3 regions of the Peribacillus sp. FW305-BF15 genome follow, and region 1 is predicted to be linked to each of the others. Evidence: riboswitches for the same ligand, from Rfam matches in the RefSeq annotation. Region 1 holds a riboswitch; each other region holds the start of a gene.
What was found. Region 1 has a riboswitch for S-adenosylmethionine ahead of AC3WLU_RS24405 (YezD family protein). Riboswitches for the same ligand answer to the same signal wherever they lie in the genome.
Positions count from the first base shown of each region.

Region 2: another riboswitch for S-adenosylmethionine. It lies ahead of mtnW (2,3-diketo-5-methylthiopentyl-1-phosphate enolase); the one in region 1 lies ahead of AC3WLU_RS24405 (YezD family protein).
Region 3: another riboswitch for S-adenosylmethionine. It lies ahead of metK (methionine adenosyltransferase); the one in region 1 lies ahead of AC3WLU_RS24405 (YezD family protein).

Region 1 covers NZ_JBYSYV010000033.1:19,866-25,017, forward strand. The annotation lists gene sat (sulfate adenylyltransferase) at 1-836, opposite strand, end outside; gene AC3WLU_RS24400 (phosphoadenylyl-sulfate reductase) at 889-1,605, opposite strand; gene AC3WLU_RS24405 (YezD family protein) at 1,775-1,918, opposite strand; SAM riboswitch class I at 2,075-2,183, opposite strand; gene ssuE (NADPH-dependent FMN reductase) at 2,463-2,996, opposite strand; gene AC3WLU_RS24415 (TetR/AcrR family transcriptional regulator) at 3,184-3,771, opposite strand; partial or broken gene AC3WLU_RS24420 (SDR family NAD(P)-dependent oxidoreductase) at 4,056-4,689, opposite strand; gene pdxT (pyridoxal 5'-phosphate synthase glutaminase subunit PdxT) at 4,834-5,152, opposite strand, start outside.
Region 2 covers NZ_JBYSYV010000021.1:16,945-22,096, forward strand. The annotation lists gene AC3WLU_RS19970 (cupin domain-containing protein) at 1-192, opposite strand, end outside; gene AC3WLU_RS19975 (methylthioribulose 1-phosphate dehydratase) at 217-846, opposite strand; gene AC3WLU_RS19980 (2-hydroxy-3-keto-5-methylthiopentenyl-1-phosphate phosphatase) at 843-1,502, opposite strand; gene mtnW (2,3-diketo-5-methylthiopentyl-1-phosphate enolase) at 1,509-2,741, opposite strand; SAM riboswitch class I at 2,850-3,003, opposite strand; gene AC3WLU_RS19990 (pyridoxal phosphate-dependent aminotransferase) at 3,122-4,294, opposite strand; gene AC3WLU_RS19995 (carbon-nitrogen family hydrolase) at 4,394-5,152, shown strand, end outside.
Region 3 covers NZ_JBYSYV010000011.1:177,013-182,164, forward strand. The annotation lists gene AC3WLU_RS14085 (alpha/beta hydrolase) at 1-495, opposite strand, end outside; gene AC3WLU_RS14090 (gamma carbonic anhydrase) at 706-1,224, shown strand; gene metK (methionine adenosyltransferase) at 1,535-2,728, opposite strand; SAM riboswitch class I at 2,892-3,054, opposite strand; gene pckA (phosphoenolpyruvate carboxykinase (ATP)) at 3,484-5,070, shown strand.

The sequences.
Region 1 (5,152 bases):
ATAAAATGGGTGCAACCATAATTTTTACGGACCATCGCATGGAAAATGGCTTCTCTAGGTCCTGCATAACGCATGGCAGCAGGGAAAACTGCAAGGGAGACGCGATCCTTAGGATAATATTTGTCAAGCAGAACTTTATAGCTTTCCATTCTTACATCTGCCGGAATGTCATCTGATTTAGTGGCACCGACGAGAGGATTTAAGAATAAACCGTCGACGATCTCCAATGCTGTCTTTTGAATATATTCATGTGCACGGTGAACAGGGTTCCTCGTTTGGAAACCGACAACCGTTTCCCATCCTTTTTCAGCGAAAGCCTTCCTTGTCTCGACTGGGTCCAAATAATGAGCTTGAAATAGCGGACGCTCTATTCTCTTGATCAACTTTATTTCCCCGCCGACATATACATCCCCGCGGTTATATAAGTTTTTTACTCCAGGATGCTTCTCATCAGCTGTTTGATATACCAATGTCGCTTCCAATTGCTTATCTGGAGTGTAAATATCAGAAACGGAGAGAACCCCGTATGTTTCACCATCATGGGTTAATGTTACTTCTTCACCTATAGTAAGGCTTCCTGCAGTTTCTTCGGTCAAAGGCAGCGTAATCGGGATGCTCCATACATGTCCGCTGCTTAGCCTCATATCCTTTACCACTGTCTCATAGTCACTTTTTGTAAAGAATCCTTTAATCGGGCTGTAGGCACCAGTCCCTATCAATTCAAGATCGCTTAAAGCAATTTCATCGATTTCGATTGACTTCGTTATTTTACTAATATCATATTTTGGTTCCCAAAGATCGATTAATGTTCCTCCGTGCGGTAAACTGATTGTCATGCTAATTTCCCCCTATGGTTTCTATTTATTTATGCCTATAATTTCTATTTATTTAAGACAAATGCAATCCGCATTCCGTTTTTTGAGCCCCTTGCCAACGGCCTGAGCGTAAATCATCAGCATTGAAGGCAGGTGCAGTACACGTTTTACATCCAATGCTCGGATATCCATTATCATGCAGGACATTATATGGAAGACCATTTTTGTGGGCATAGCGCCAAACATCTTTCCATGTCCAATGTATGAGCGGGCATATTTTAACTGATTTGAACTTATTATCCTTATTGATATACTCGGTCTTAGCCCTTGTTTCGGATTGCTCCCTCCGCAGTCCCGAAAGCCAGGCTGTTGCCGATGAAAGCACATCTGTAAGCGGAACGATTTTACGGATGTTACAGCACTTATTGGAATCACTAAGCCATAATTCATCGCCATATTCCGCCGCTTGTTCCTCAAGCGTCAAGTCAGGTTTCTTCATTTCGATCAAAAGCTTCGGATATCGCTTCTTCACTTCCTCGATCAATTGGTAAGTTTCCTCAAAATGAACATCTGTATCTAGGAAAACTATTTTTGCCGAAGGATTGACCTTCGCCAATAAATCCGTAAGCACGATGCCTTCAATACCAAAACTGCAAGCATAAATCAGTTTGTCTCCATAATGGTCATTCGCCCATTGCAGTACTTCCAAAGCACCTTTTGTCTCAGTGTCTTGAGGAAATACAGGGAAGTCCCCTGTATTGAAATTTTCATAGTTTATTAATGCAGCCAACTTTGTAGCCCCCTCTAAAAACTTGCTGTATCAGGTTAGAGTAACTGTTGATCAATTCCCGTTGTAATCTTCCCCGGGTTATTTGAATCTAGGAAAAAGAGACGAATCTAACCAATACTCTCTTTATATCAGTTAAACCCGCCTCTAGTTTTTCTAGTCAGCAGATACCTTATTTAATTCTTAGTTTTTCATTTCTCTCCATTTGAATGATTTTACCATCCTGGACAATAAGTGTAATGGATCCATATTTCATTGAATTAAGCATTTCTTGAAGTCGTTCAAAAATTTCTTCAAGCTGATTCTCTTTATTCAAACCAGTTCCTCCTTTAAGAAAACCCGCGAATATTTTATTTTAAATTTTTTAGATTTATATAATTCCATACAACCTTACATTGTTATGGTCTGCCTAAAATTTTCACAAAAAACAAAAATCTTTCCATGATGGAAAGATCGCAAGGTAAATATCTTTACCTTATCTTCCAAAATGATCAACATTTTGTTGGAGTTAGCACCTTGCATCCATCATGCAGGTTGCCGGACTTCAAAGGGCCAATTCCCTCCGTCGCTCTGGATAAGTTTTATTATTTTAAATATTAACATATATTTAATCCTTGTCAATGGAGTTTTCTTATAAAATAACTTGGTTTAATATTATGGATGAACTGTTATTTTTATACACACTATTCAATTTATGATTTTATGTTCATATAAATACGAAAATAGACTCGTCTTTTTAGATAAAATCTCCAAAAAAATGAGTCTATTTTCATTAATAGGCCTATTATTGACGCGTGTTATTCTAAAAAAATTTCTAAGGTTCCAGTCTTTTTATAGAAGGAATTAATTTATTGAAGTCATTAATTTCTTAACTGTATCGCTTCTACAAATTCTTGAACCTGACTCTGGACGCGATCAATTAAATGCAAATCATTGATCGGATTTTCTGGATTCTGTTTATCTATTTCCTTATCAACAAAATAAATCCCCTGCAGCGGCTCGCCTTTTAATATTGAAATTAATGGTTTAAGCGCATAGTCAATCGCCAATAGATGCCTGTTACTTCCACCAATCATGATTGGCAACACCGGCTTACCCTTAAAAGCACCTTCTGGCAGCAAATCAATCAATGCTTTCAATACACCTGTATAAGAAGCCTTATAAACCGGTGAACCTATAATGACTCCTCTGGCTGCTTGAATTCGCTCTGAAAGCTTTGAGATATCCTCGCTATTATATTTCCCTTGGAATAAATCATCTGCTGAGAAATCCGTAATCGAGAAATAAGCTGTAGTAAATCCTGCATTTTCGACTAATGATTGAATATGTTTTAGTGAAATGTCCGTTCTTGATGGAATAGCCGGACTTCCTGATAAAATTACGATATCGCTCATTTGATACCCTCCAATGTTACAAGATTTCCAGATATAATTTTCTTAAAGCATTTCGTGAAGTATACATTTATCGTAATTGTCTGAAAAATATAAGTCAAATCTTACACTCTGGACTTCTACTCTTAATGAAAAAAGAAACGGTCATATTTACGGCTTGATTCTCATGCCCTTAAATATGACCGTTTCATTATGTATGATTTTGTTTCCCATGAATACCATATACCAAAAGATGAGCAATGCTCTTAATTCGTTCAGAAGTAAAATATGGCTCCTTTTTTTGTTGATGGATCTCATAATGTGTAGATAAAGCCAATGTGAAAGAAATGATCCCTACATTAAATAAAATAATATCAGAGATATATTGTATCTCTCCGCTATCTATTCTCTTCTGTATTTCAATATGCCTGGCATTTGGCTTGAAAATCTGATCTACATATTGCTTTGAAATATCTTGATCGAATTGTGTTTCCCTAAATAATATCGAAAACTGTTCTTTATTTTCAAGAATTTTTTTTATCATGGTAGTAACATGATTCTCCACTAGATCATCCGTGGATAGATGGCTAGTCCCATCTTCAGATTCCTCTTTTTCATTAGGGGTAATTGTAGCCAAAAGCAAATCTTTTTTGCTGTCAAAGTATTTGTAAATAGTAGCTTCGGAAACATTGCATGCAGAGGCAATTTCATTCGTTCTTGTCATGTCAAAACCTTTAGTGGCAAAAAGAGTCCGGGCTACATTTATGATTCGTTCTTTGGTTTGCTGCCCTTTTTTCAAAAATATCAACCTTCTTTTATAAAGATAAGACCGGTTTCACCCATCTATTTCCCATGATATATCGCTGGTATCAATCGGTCAATATTACCTTTGATCTATTAGAATTCAATATTCCCATATATCATAAATAGAAAACATCAACTGGTCGGGACGATGTTTTCTATTTATGAAAATCACTTAAAAGATGCATAGCCATCATCGACCATGACTACACTTCCATTGATCGCATAAAGACATGGGAATCATCGATAAATTGAATGCAAGTCAAATGCGCGGTGAATTGATTAAGCCAGAAGCCATTGCAAATGCCGTCTATCTATTATCGTTAGAGGAAGCGGATAACCTTGTATGATAGGAGTGTCGACCCCGCCCGGAGCAATGCCCACAACGCGTATGCCATGGGCACCCAATTCCAAAGCTGCTGTCTGTGTCATCATTCTTACAGCGCCTTTAGTCGCCTGATAGGCAAAAGTCCCATGGGAAGCTAAGTAGCCAAACACGGAAGCGGTATTTATAATGACTCCCTTGTTACCCAGTTCCTTCATTTTCCGTCCTGCTGCCATGATTCCAATGGCCACTCCGTACTGGTTCACCCCAATCGTTTTGTAGTAACCTTCCATATCTTGGTCTAGGATCATACCGCCCGCACCAATGCCGGCATTATTAAACATGATATCGAGCCTTCCGTATGTTTCCACTGCTTTATTGATTAACGATTCAACATCTTCCTACTTAGAAACATCCGTTTTAACATAAATCGCCACTCCACCATTAGCTGTTATCTGATCAACGGTTTCCCGACCCATTTCTTCATTAAAATCCGCAACAAACCTTGTCCCCTTTTGCTGCAAATTTCAGGCATGTGGCTCGGCATAAACTGCTTGCTCCCCCTGTGATAACTGCAACTCTTGCTGTCATATACATTCCCCTTCCAAAAAAGTAAGTAAACACTTACTTTTTATTATAAAAGTAAAGAATAGTAAATTCAAGCAAAATGTATTTTTATTGAGTTTTGAGCTTTCAAAAGTAAAGCTGTCCTATTAATAGGACAGCTTCATTTGTTTAGCAGGTTTTCAATTCGGCCTTACTTACGGATGTCTTCACCATTTCAATGAAAAGTTGAAGGAAGCGATCATCACCTGTCAATTCTGGATGAAATGCACTTACGAGGACATGGTCTTGTCTCGCAGCCACTACATTCTCTTCATAAACAGCCAATACTTCTACACCTTCTCCAACTTCATCAGCAAATGGCGCCCGGATGAATACTGCCTTATATGGGGCTTCCATTCCTTTGATGGATAGGTCAGCCTCGAAACTTTCCCGTTGACGTCCAAATCCGTTCCTTTTCACGGAAATGTCCATTAGTCCGAGATAGGCC
Region 2 (5,152 bases), on a different contig from region 1:
TATCTCTGATTGGAACGTTACAAGGATTTCCTCCTTGTCAGCATCTGTTAGATCGTATTTTTCTACAAGATGTGCAGGTAATTTAGAAATGTCCCATTGCTCATAAATTACCCCGTGTGTTTCTAAAAAACCTTTTACCTGTTCACCGTTTTCAATAACCTCGTTTGTTTCATGGAATCTGATCGTCGCCATCATTCATTCCTCCTCTATGAGTATTTATCTTATAGAACCTGCAAACGCCTTTTGTTGATTAAGTAACAGTTGATATTGAAATAAAAATTCGCAGGCTTCAAGTATTCTTTTTGCCTCGAATCCGCTTTTGCCCCAAACCGTAATGCCATGATTGCGTATCAGCACAGCGCCAGAGTCTTCTTCGACATGCGGCTTGAACTTATCGGATAGCAACGGTATGTCAGCGTGATTATATATGATTGGAATCCGAAGCTCCGAATCTTCATCCCACCGACCGGTCGCTTTAATGATTTCATGATTACGAAAGGAAACTTGGCCTTCATCTCCGTACAATTCCGAAATCACATTATTTTCAACTGTATGGACATGGAGTACACAGTTCGCATTGGTTTTTCGGTAAATGTCTGTATGAAGTAAAGTTTCGGCCGATGGTCTTAGGTTCGTATCTTCAACTGGTTTTCCTTTTAAATCCACCAGTAAAAAGTCCGTATCCGATTGCTTCCTTTTATCCTTACCGCTTGCGGTAATATAAAAGAAAGGGCTTTTGGGTTCGCGGATGGACAAATTCCCGCTTGTTCCCATAAACCAATCCCTTTCGGCCAGTTCAGCTTTAATATCTGCCAACTCAAGCCATTCTTTAGAATGAGTGTTCACGCTTTAACCACCTCCTGCTGCTTTATAATGTCAATTACATCAAAAAATGTTTCGAATCCTTGATGTGGAATTCCTTCCCTACCGCATTTTTCAAGCAATATGTCACGGGCTATGACAAAATCGGCCTGTTTTGCCGCTTCAAAATCCGTAACTGAATCTCCAATAACGAGTTTAAAATCTTCCGGACCCGCAATTTCCCTCATAATGGATGGCTTGCAGCAACCGCAATCATTATTACATTGCTCATCACAAGCATGTGGCCACTCAATATAAATCTTTTCCTTATCAAAAAATGCATGGTTGCAATAAACGGACTCTGTTGGCAAGATATCATTCAAAAGGGGTGAAATGAAAAAATCCATGCCCCCGCTTACAATATATAAAGGGATATTGGCTTGTTTCGTATACTCAACGAATTCATAAAACCCTGGTCGAATGCCGGCGGTTTTTCTTACATATTGGATGATGTCATCCTTCAAGCCACTATCAAGCAGGGAAAACATATCCCCAACTCCTGAAGATATACTGATTTTTTGCTGAAGGACACCGTCTTTCAACGCTTCCCATTCCGGAGGCGCAAATTTCTTCATAATTGAAATGATATTATCTGTGTTGGTGATCGTTCCGTCAAAATCACAAAAGATGATCGGTTTCATTATTTCTTAAAGGCCTCCCCACAACACAAGAGCTTTTTTTAGGGTTTCTTCCTCATCCGCCGCTTCAGAAAGTTCCTTTCCTGCCAGAACGGCTTCCACAGCAGAACGGAATGCCTTGGCACCGCCCTCTGCTCCGTCAGGGTGCCCGTGAATTCCGCCTCCGGCATTAATCACACTATCAAGCCCGAAATCCTTGATCAGGTCCGGAACCATGCCCGGATGAATGCCTGCAGAAGGAACAGGGAAGGCTTTTTTCCATGAAAGTTCATCTCTTGTCAGAGCTTCAGCAATCGCTAAGGTCTCCGTTTTTTCAAGTGCGACATTTCCATAAGGGGAAGGGAACAAGGATAAATCCGCACCTGATAATCTTACTAATTTACCAAGCAATAATGGATAGCCGATACCATAAAATGATGAAGATGCCAATGCCCCGCTATATGCGGGGTGCGCCATGATCGGCAGCTTTATACGATCATGTTCACTCAAGGCCTGCAATACATCCAAACCATATGTATGAACGTTGAACAATAAAGCATCTGCCCCTGCTTCAGCCGCTTGCTCTGCCTTATCCAATAATTCAAAAGTTTTCCCAGATAGATTGACAGCATATAAAGTACGGTGGCCAGTAGTTTCATAGACTTCATTCAATATTCTTTTACCCGTTTTTATTCTATCGAAAAATGGAGTCAGTTCCTGGTCGAAGAGGATCTCATCATCCTTAACTAGGTCGACACCTCCCAATGCTTGTTGCTTCAGTTGCTCATTATGAAATGTTAGGTCTCTTCCCAATACGCCTTTAAAGATGCTCATCACCAAGGGCCGGTTAAATACGCCAAGCTTTTCCCTTATGCCTTCAATGCCAAATTGCGGCCCGGGAAAAGCTTTTTGAATATCACCGACAAAATCCAAGTCTATCAGTTTTATTTCACCGTCCAATGAAAGTTTGCCGAAGACCGTCGTAAGGATTGCAGGTAAATCATTGGAGAAATTCCTTGCCGGATAGGCAATTTTAATCAGCGAACGGTATACTTTCCGATTAAAGTAGCTGTTTGCCCTCTCTTCTTCAGATAGGGGGGTCACCGATACGACGCGTCCCTTATGTTTTTCCAGTTGTTTCTGTACCAAATGCGGCAAGTCCGTCCATGTCCCGACAGTCAGACCCAAGGCAATGCTCTCTGCTTTTTTCTCATGATTTCCAATAAGGTCATGAATTAAATAAGTAGCGACTATCTCGCTCATCTGATCACTCCTATAACACGTTAGTAAACTCTCGATGTCACTATTGGTCTGAGATGGTCTCAAAATGGCAAAAGCCCCTTCATAAAGAAGAGGCTTTAAAAAGCCATCTTCTTATCTCCCAGCCATCGGCTGCAAGAATTAGCACCGTGCCTTGTGGATTTCAAAAAAATCCGGCGGAAGGATTCCGCCCCATTTTACAATGGAATTACAGTCGGTTGCTGGGCTTCATCGGGCTAGTCCCTCCACCTGCTCAAAATAAGAAAACGCTGATATATAAGTTGCATCCAAGTATCGAAAGATTAAGAATTTATTTTGTATTCTGACAGGTAATTCCTACTTTGTCAATAAGTTTTAACTATTTAAAGGTGAACCTTATTGCATTAAAATAAGTTTAATGTCCGTATTCGTTCCACAGCCTCTTGCAGCCGTTCTTCCGAAGTCAGTAGCCCTACCCTGACATAACCTTCGCCAAATTCACCGAACCCATTCCCTGCGGCAACAGCTACATGGGCATGCGTTAATAAATAGTCCGCAAAACTCTCGGACGTAAAACCTCCAGGTACCTTGAGCCAGGCAAAAAACGATGCCGCTGGAGCTTTGACTTCCCATCCGATGGACCTCAATCCCTCAATGAAAACATTCCTTCGCCCCTCGTACATTTGCACTAACTGCTCTACACAGGTCTGTGAGTCAAGCAAAGCGCTTGCCGCAGCTTCTTGTATCGCCGGGAAGAGACTCACATAAAGATGGTCTTGTAAAAGTTCAAGAGCTTCTATTACACTCTTATTGCCCACTGCGAAGCCGACTCTCCACCCTGCCATATTGTATGTTTTCGATAGAGTGTATATTTCAACTCCTACATCCTTCGCTCCCTCCGCCTGGAGAAAGCTTATCGGTTTTTTTCCGTCGAATCCGATCGCCCCATAGGCGAAATCATGGACCACACAAATTGAATGTTCTTTTGCAAAGGAGACGGTTTCATCAAAGAAACTTTCAGTTGCAGAAGCGCCTGTGGGATTATTCGGATAATTCAAGAACATCATTTTGGCTTTATCAAGAACTTCTTTATGTATGTCATCGTATTTCGGAAGAAAATCATTTTCTTCTGTCAAGGGCATCAGTTCGGTCTTTGCCTGGGCTAAAACAACACCGGAAAGATAATCCGGATAGCCGGGATCTGGAACAAGGATCGTATCACCTGGATTCAATAAACACTGCGGAAGTTCGACAAGACCTGCCTTTCCCCCGAAGAGAATCGCCACTTCACTATTCGGATCCAGCTTGACACCGTATTCCCGTTCATAAAAGACGGCAGCAGCATCTTTTAAATATTGATGTCCCCGGAATGGCGAATATTTATGATTAATTGTTTTTTCAGCGGCAGTTTGCAAACTTTTGACGATATGTTCCGGCGTCGGCTGATCAGGGTTCCCCTGGCCTAAATTAATGACATCATGTCCTTGCTCCGTGATTGCATTGACTTTTGCGACCAGTGAAGCAAAAAACTGCTTGGGCAGGTCCTGAAGCAGTCCGGATTTTTCGAATTGCACCATTTATACACCTTCTCTGAAATTTCTTGAAATTCTAGTCACAAATGATATATGTTTATCGTAGTCTTGTAAAGCATTTTTTACATGTGGGGGGTTTAAACGATGAAGTGGAAAATAGCTTGTATTCAAATGGATATAGCTTTCGGGCAACCAGATATCAATTTTCAGGTTGCAGAACAATGGATGGAAAAAGCAGCTCGGTCCGAACCCGATATCGTCATATTACCAGAGCTTTGGACAACCGGATACGACTTGACCAGGCTGAATGATATTGCTGATCAAGAGGCAGAAAAAACGATTGAATTTCTTAGAACACAGGCACAGAAACACCAGTTTCACATCATCGGCGGTTCCATTGCGAAAAAAACAAGCAAGGGAATCTATAACACCATGATCATCATCGATAAACACGGAAAGCTCATTAAAGAATATGATAAGCTTCACTTATTTCAATTAATGGATGAACATCATTTCCTGCAGCCAGGTGAAAAAGATGGTTTATTTACTCTTGATGAAAAAATATGTGCCGGGTTCGTTTGTTATGACATTCGTTTCCCAGAATGGCAGCGAGCCCATACCGTTCAAGGCGCGGAAGTTCTATTCGTTACGGCTGAATGGCCAAAGCCGAGACTAGATCACTGGAGAGCTTTATTGATAAGCCGTGCCATCGAGAACCAAGCCTATGTTGTAGCCGTTAATCGTACAGGTTCGGATGTCAATAATATATTTGCGGGCCATTCCTTAATTATTGATCCATGGGGGAATATCATAAGTGAAGCCGGAGAAGGAAACGAACTATTGACAGGCACCTTGGACTTCAACAAAGTTACGGAAGCACGTAACAAAATACCTGTATTCGAA
Region 3 (5,152 bases), on a different contig from region 1:
ATCGTTTCTATCGGATTCACGAATTTCCGCACTTCTCGTCGCCATTTCAGGTGTCAATCCGGAATCCACCCTGAACTGAGGCATAACGATGTTCAAACCATGCGAGAGCATTGTAAGGAACTTCCGCGGCTTCGTCACGAGGCCCAAGCAAGGAGAAGAAAGAATCACCCCTGCAATGTCCCATTCCTCTTCCTGAAGAAGGCGTATCGAAATCAAACCGCCCATGCTGTGTCCAAGTAAAAAGACCGGCAACGAATATTCATAAGCCTCTTCTATCCAGCTTTTCACTTCGTCCAAATACTCATCAAAGGAATCGATATGTCCCCGGTAGGCGCGAGTAGTCATACCCTGCCCAGGAAGGTCGCCCATGACGACATGGTATCCAGCCGAAAGCCACATTTGTGTTACCCACTTATAACGCCCGTGATGTTCCATTGCCCCATGAATGATGACAATGACGCCCTTTGCGTCTCCTTCTGTCTCCCATTTCCACATTCGAAATCCCCCTTTCACTTTTCACTTGTTGTGTACGATCCATGATAGTTGAAATAATATATATAAATTATAACCATATTCGTGATTTTCGACAAAAAAGAAATCTAACAAGTTGTACATTGCTATTATAAATAGCCAAGTGTATTTGCATACGGTATATTAAAATAATACATAAAAACATTCACTTCGGAAAGGAAATGATTGAAAATGATTATTTATCCGTATAAAGGCAAAGAACCTGAAATTGCTGAAAGCGCTTATATTGCTGAAAATGCTGTCGTCACAGGTGATGTCAAAATTGGCGACGAAACATCAATCTGGTTCAATTCCGTCATTCGCGGTGATGTATCCCCAACCATCATCGGAAAAAAAGTCAGTATACAGGATAACAGCGTCCTGCACCAAAGCCCAAATAATCCATTGATCATCGAGGATGAAGTAACCATTGGCCATCAGGTCATATTACATAGCTGTAAAATCCGCAAAGGAGCTTTAATCGGCATGGGATCGATCGTACTTGATGAAGCCGAAATCGGCGAAGGGGCTTTCATAGGTGCCGGCAGTCTCGTTCCCCAAGGCAAAGTCATTCCACCGAACATGTTGGCATTCGGACGTCCAGCTAAAGTCATCCGTGAAATCAACGAAGAAGATCGTCAGGATATGGAACGCATCGTACGCGAATACGCCGAAAAAGGCCAATACTATAAAACGGCGGAACGAATAAAGTAATGCACGATCACTTGACTGAAAATTACGAATACGTGAACGCAACTCACGAGTAAATCGCTTTAATTCACGAGTATTTGCTCCAAATTCACGAGTATTTCGCTGAAACTCACGAGTATTTGCTCTAAATTCACGAGTAAATCGCTCTAACTCACGAGTATTGCTCCAAATTCACGAGTATTTCGCTCTAGCTCACGAGTTTGGCCCTAAAAGTTTAATTTCTTTGGGATTTCTTGAATTATTCCCGCAGACGGCTAAGTTAATCCATAAAAAAGGTGCCCCGCAAATAACGGGACACCTTTTTTTATATGAATTACGCTTGTGCTTTTAATGTTTCTGCTTTGTCCGTGCGTTCCCATGGAAGATCGACATCTGTACGGCCGAAGTGTCCGTATGCAGCTGTTTGTTTGTAGATTGGGCGACGAAGGTCAAGCATTTTGATGATACCAGCTGGACGAAGGTCGAAGTTTGCGCGAACTAGGTCAACAAGGACTTCTTCGCTAACTGTACCAGTTCCGAACGTATCAATGGAGATCGATACAGGCTCTGCCACACCAATTGCGTATGCCAATTGAACTTCCGCTTTATCGGCAAGGCCGGCTGCCACGATGTTTTTCGCAACGTAACGTGCAGCGTATGCAGCAGAACGGTCAACTTTAGTAGCATCCTTACCAGAGAATGCACCGCCGCCGTGACGGGCGTATCCGCCGTAAGTATCAACGATGATTTTACGTCCAGTAAGACCAGCATCCCCTTGAGGTCCGCCGATTACGAAACGTCCAGTCGGGTTGATGAAGTACTTAGTATCTGCATCGATCAACTCGGCTGGAACGACAGCTTTGATCACATGTTCTTTTAGATCGGCTTGAATTTGTTCAAGCGTAACTTCTGCATCATGCTGTGTAGAGATGACGATTGTATCTACACGTACAGGACGGTTATTCTCATCATATTCCACGGTTACCTGTGTTTTACCATCAGGGCGTAGGTAAGCAAGAGTTTCATCTTTACGAACTTGGGTCAAGCGGAATGAAAGTTTATGCGCCAATGAAATCGGAAGCGGCATAAGCTCTTTTGTTTCATTACAAGCGAATCCGAACATAAGACCTTGGTCCCCTGCACCGATTGCATCGATTTCTTCATCTGACATGTTTCCTTCACGAGCTTCCAATGCTTTATCGACACCAGCTGCGATATCGGCAGACTGCTCATCAATGGAACTCAAAACGGCACAAGTTTCAGCATCGAAACCATATTTCGCACGTGTGTAGCCAATTCCTTTAATCGTATCACGAACGATACGCGGGATATCCACGTAAGCGGACGTTGTAATTTCACCAGCAACAAGTACAAGACCTGTAGTTACACTAGTTTCACACGCAACACGTGCATTTGCATCCTTAGCTAGGATAGCATCTAAAATGGAATCTGAAATCTGATCACAAATTTTGTCCGGATGGCCCTCTGTAACAGATTCAGAAGTAAATAGACGTTTCTTTGACATCATATTTCCTCCTTGGAAGTTAGTATGTTGTAGGCATAAGCCTGATTTTTACGGAACTCGTTTCCCTCATTAGTTTCAACTATAGACACAGAATTACTTATAAAAAACACAAAAACCTTCCCTGGCAAATGAGGAAAGGTTTAAAATTCTGTCTTCTATCCTTTCACTCTTATCGTTCAAGGGTTTTTTACCTTGCTCAGGTTAGCACCATCACCACTATTCCTTGAAGACCTTCGCTTTATTTTCGGCGATCGATCTTGGAGTCAAGTTCAATATGGCAGGTTGCTGGGTTTCAAAGGGCCTGTCCCTCCACCAACTCGGGATAAGAGAATCCGTACAATTTAAGATATTATCGTATCTGGCTGGAATTTGTCAATGCTTTTCTAAAAAGAACATTTCCACCCAGAACGGCGTTCATTTGAAAAAACATGTTGATACAACGTCCTAGAGGGGTTTACAATGCAATATACGAATAGAAATGTTGTAAATTGCCATTAATAATAAAGTATTGAATATCGAAAAGGAACGACATCCTGACTTTTCCTTAAGACATAAATTGTTTACTTACTTCCTATTTAAATAAATTTTTCCTCATGAAAGTATATGCGATCATCCTGACTCGGTTCCTGCCGGATTAAAATGATTAATGCGGCTAGCTGAAAATAATCACAAATTAAAAGAAATAGTATAGACTAATTAAATGAATGTGTTATACTAATTATAATCTAAAAACTCAAACAAAGGAAGGTACCTCATATATGAATTCTGTAGATGTTTCTAATGAGTTACACCAATTATTAACAGGAAACAATGTGCAAACTCAACTATCAGTTCCTCAATTGGTCGAAAAAGTACTAAGCAGAAATGAAGGCGTTTTAACATCAACCGGCGCGGTAAAAGCTGAAACTGGCAAATATACCGGTCGTTCACCTAAAGATAAATATATCGTGGAAGAAGCATCAGTTAAAGATAAAATCGATTGGGGTCCCGTGAACCGGCCGATTTCCGAAGATGTGTTCAATAAACTATATAATAAAGTAGTTGACTACCTAAAAGCAAAAGAAGAGATTTTTGTTTTTAAAGGTTTCGCTGGTGCAGACGAATCATCACGTCTTCCCATCCGTGTTGTTAATGAATATGCTTGGCATAACCTTTTCGCCCATACTTTGTTCATCCGTCCAAACGAAGAAGAACTGAGAGGTCACGAAGCTGAATTCACGATCGTTTCTGCACCTAACTTCAAAGCGGACCCAGAAGTGGACGGAACTACATCCGAAACGTTCATCATCGTTTCTTTTGAACGCCGTACGATCCTGATCGGCGGAACGGAATATGCAGGAGAAATGAAAAAATCGATCTTCTCGATCATGAACTACTTACTTCCAGAGGCTGGAATCCTTCCAATGCATTGCTCTGCCAACGTAGGACGTGAAGGGGACGTCGCTTTATTCTTCGGACTGTCCGGTACAGGCAAAACAACTTTATCAGCAGACACTAGCCGTAAATTGATTGGCGATGATGAGCACGGCTGGTCTTCTAACGGCGTATTCAACATCGAAGGCGGCTGCTATGCGAAAACAATCAACCTTTCACGTGAAAAAGAACCGCAAATTTTCGATGCAATCCGTTTTGGTGCTGTATTGGAAAATGTTGTTGTTGATCCGGATACGCGTGAAGCAAACTATGATGACAGTTCATTGACTGAAAACACTCGTGCTGCTTACCAAATGCAAGCAATCGATAACATCGTGAACCCAAGTATTGCAGGACATCCAAATACAATCATTTTCTTAACGGCTGATGCTTCAGGAGTTCTGCCTCCAATCAGCAAGCTTTCCAAAGAACAGGCAATGTTCCACTTCCTAAGCGGATACACTAGTAAATTGGCTGGTACTGAAAGAGGCGTAACTTCACCGGAAGCTACATTCTCCACTTGCTTCGGTTCACCATTCTTACCGCTTCCAGCTACACGCTATGCTGAGATGCTTGGTGATAAAATTGACGAGCACAATGCAAAGGTATACCTTGTCAACACAGGATGGACTGGCGGAGCATACGGAACTGGAAGCCGTATGAAACTTGCTTACACCCGTGCAATGGTACAAGCGGCGCTTGAAGGTGAATTAGCGAACATCGAAACGATTAAAGATGATATCTTCGGTTTGGATATCCCGCTTCATGTTCCTGGTGTTCCTGATGAAGTGCTTCAACCAATCAAGACTTGGGCAGATCCTGCCGCTTATAAAGAAGCAGCAACAGACCTTGCCGCACAATTCCGTGCAAACTTCAAGAAATTCAAAAGCGTTCCAAGTGAAATCGAAGAACTTGGCGGCCCGACAGCTTAATAAATTGTACACAAAAGGACCAAGCTCTTGCTTGGTCCTTTCAGTTTGTCGGTAAGAAACGTCACTTCCCGAACCATGATTA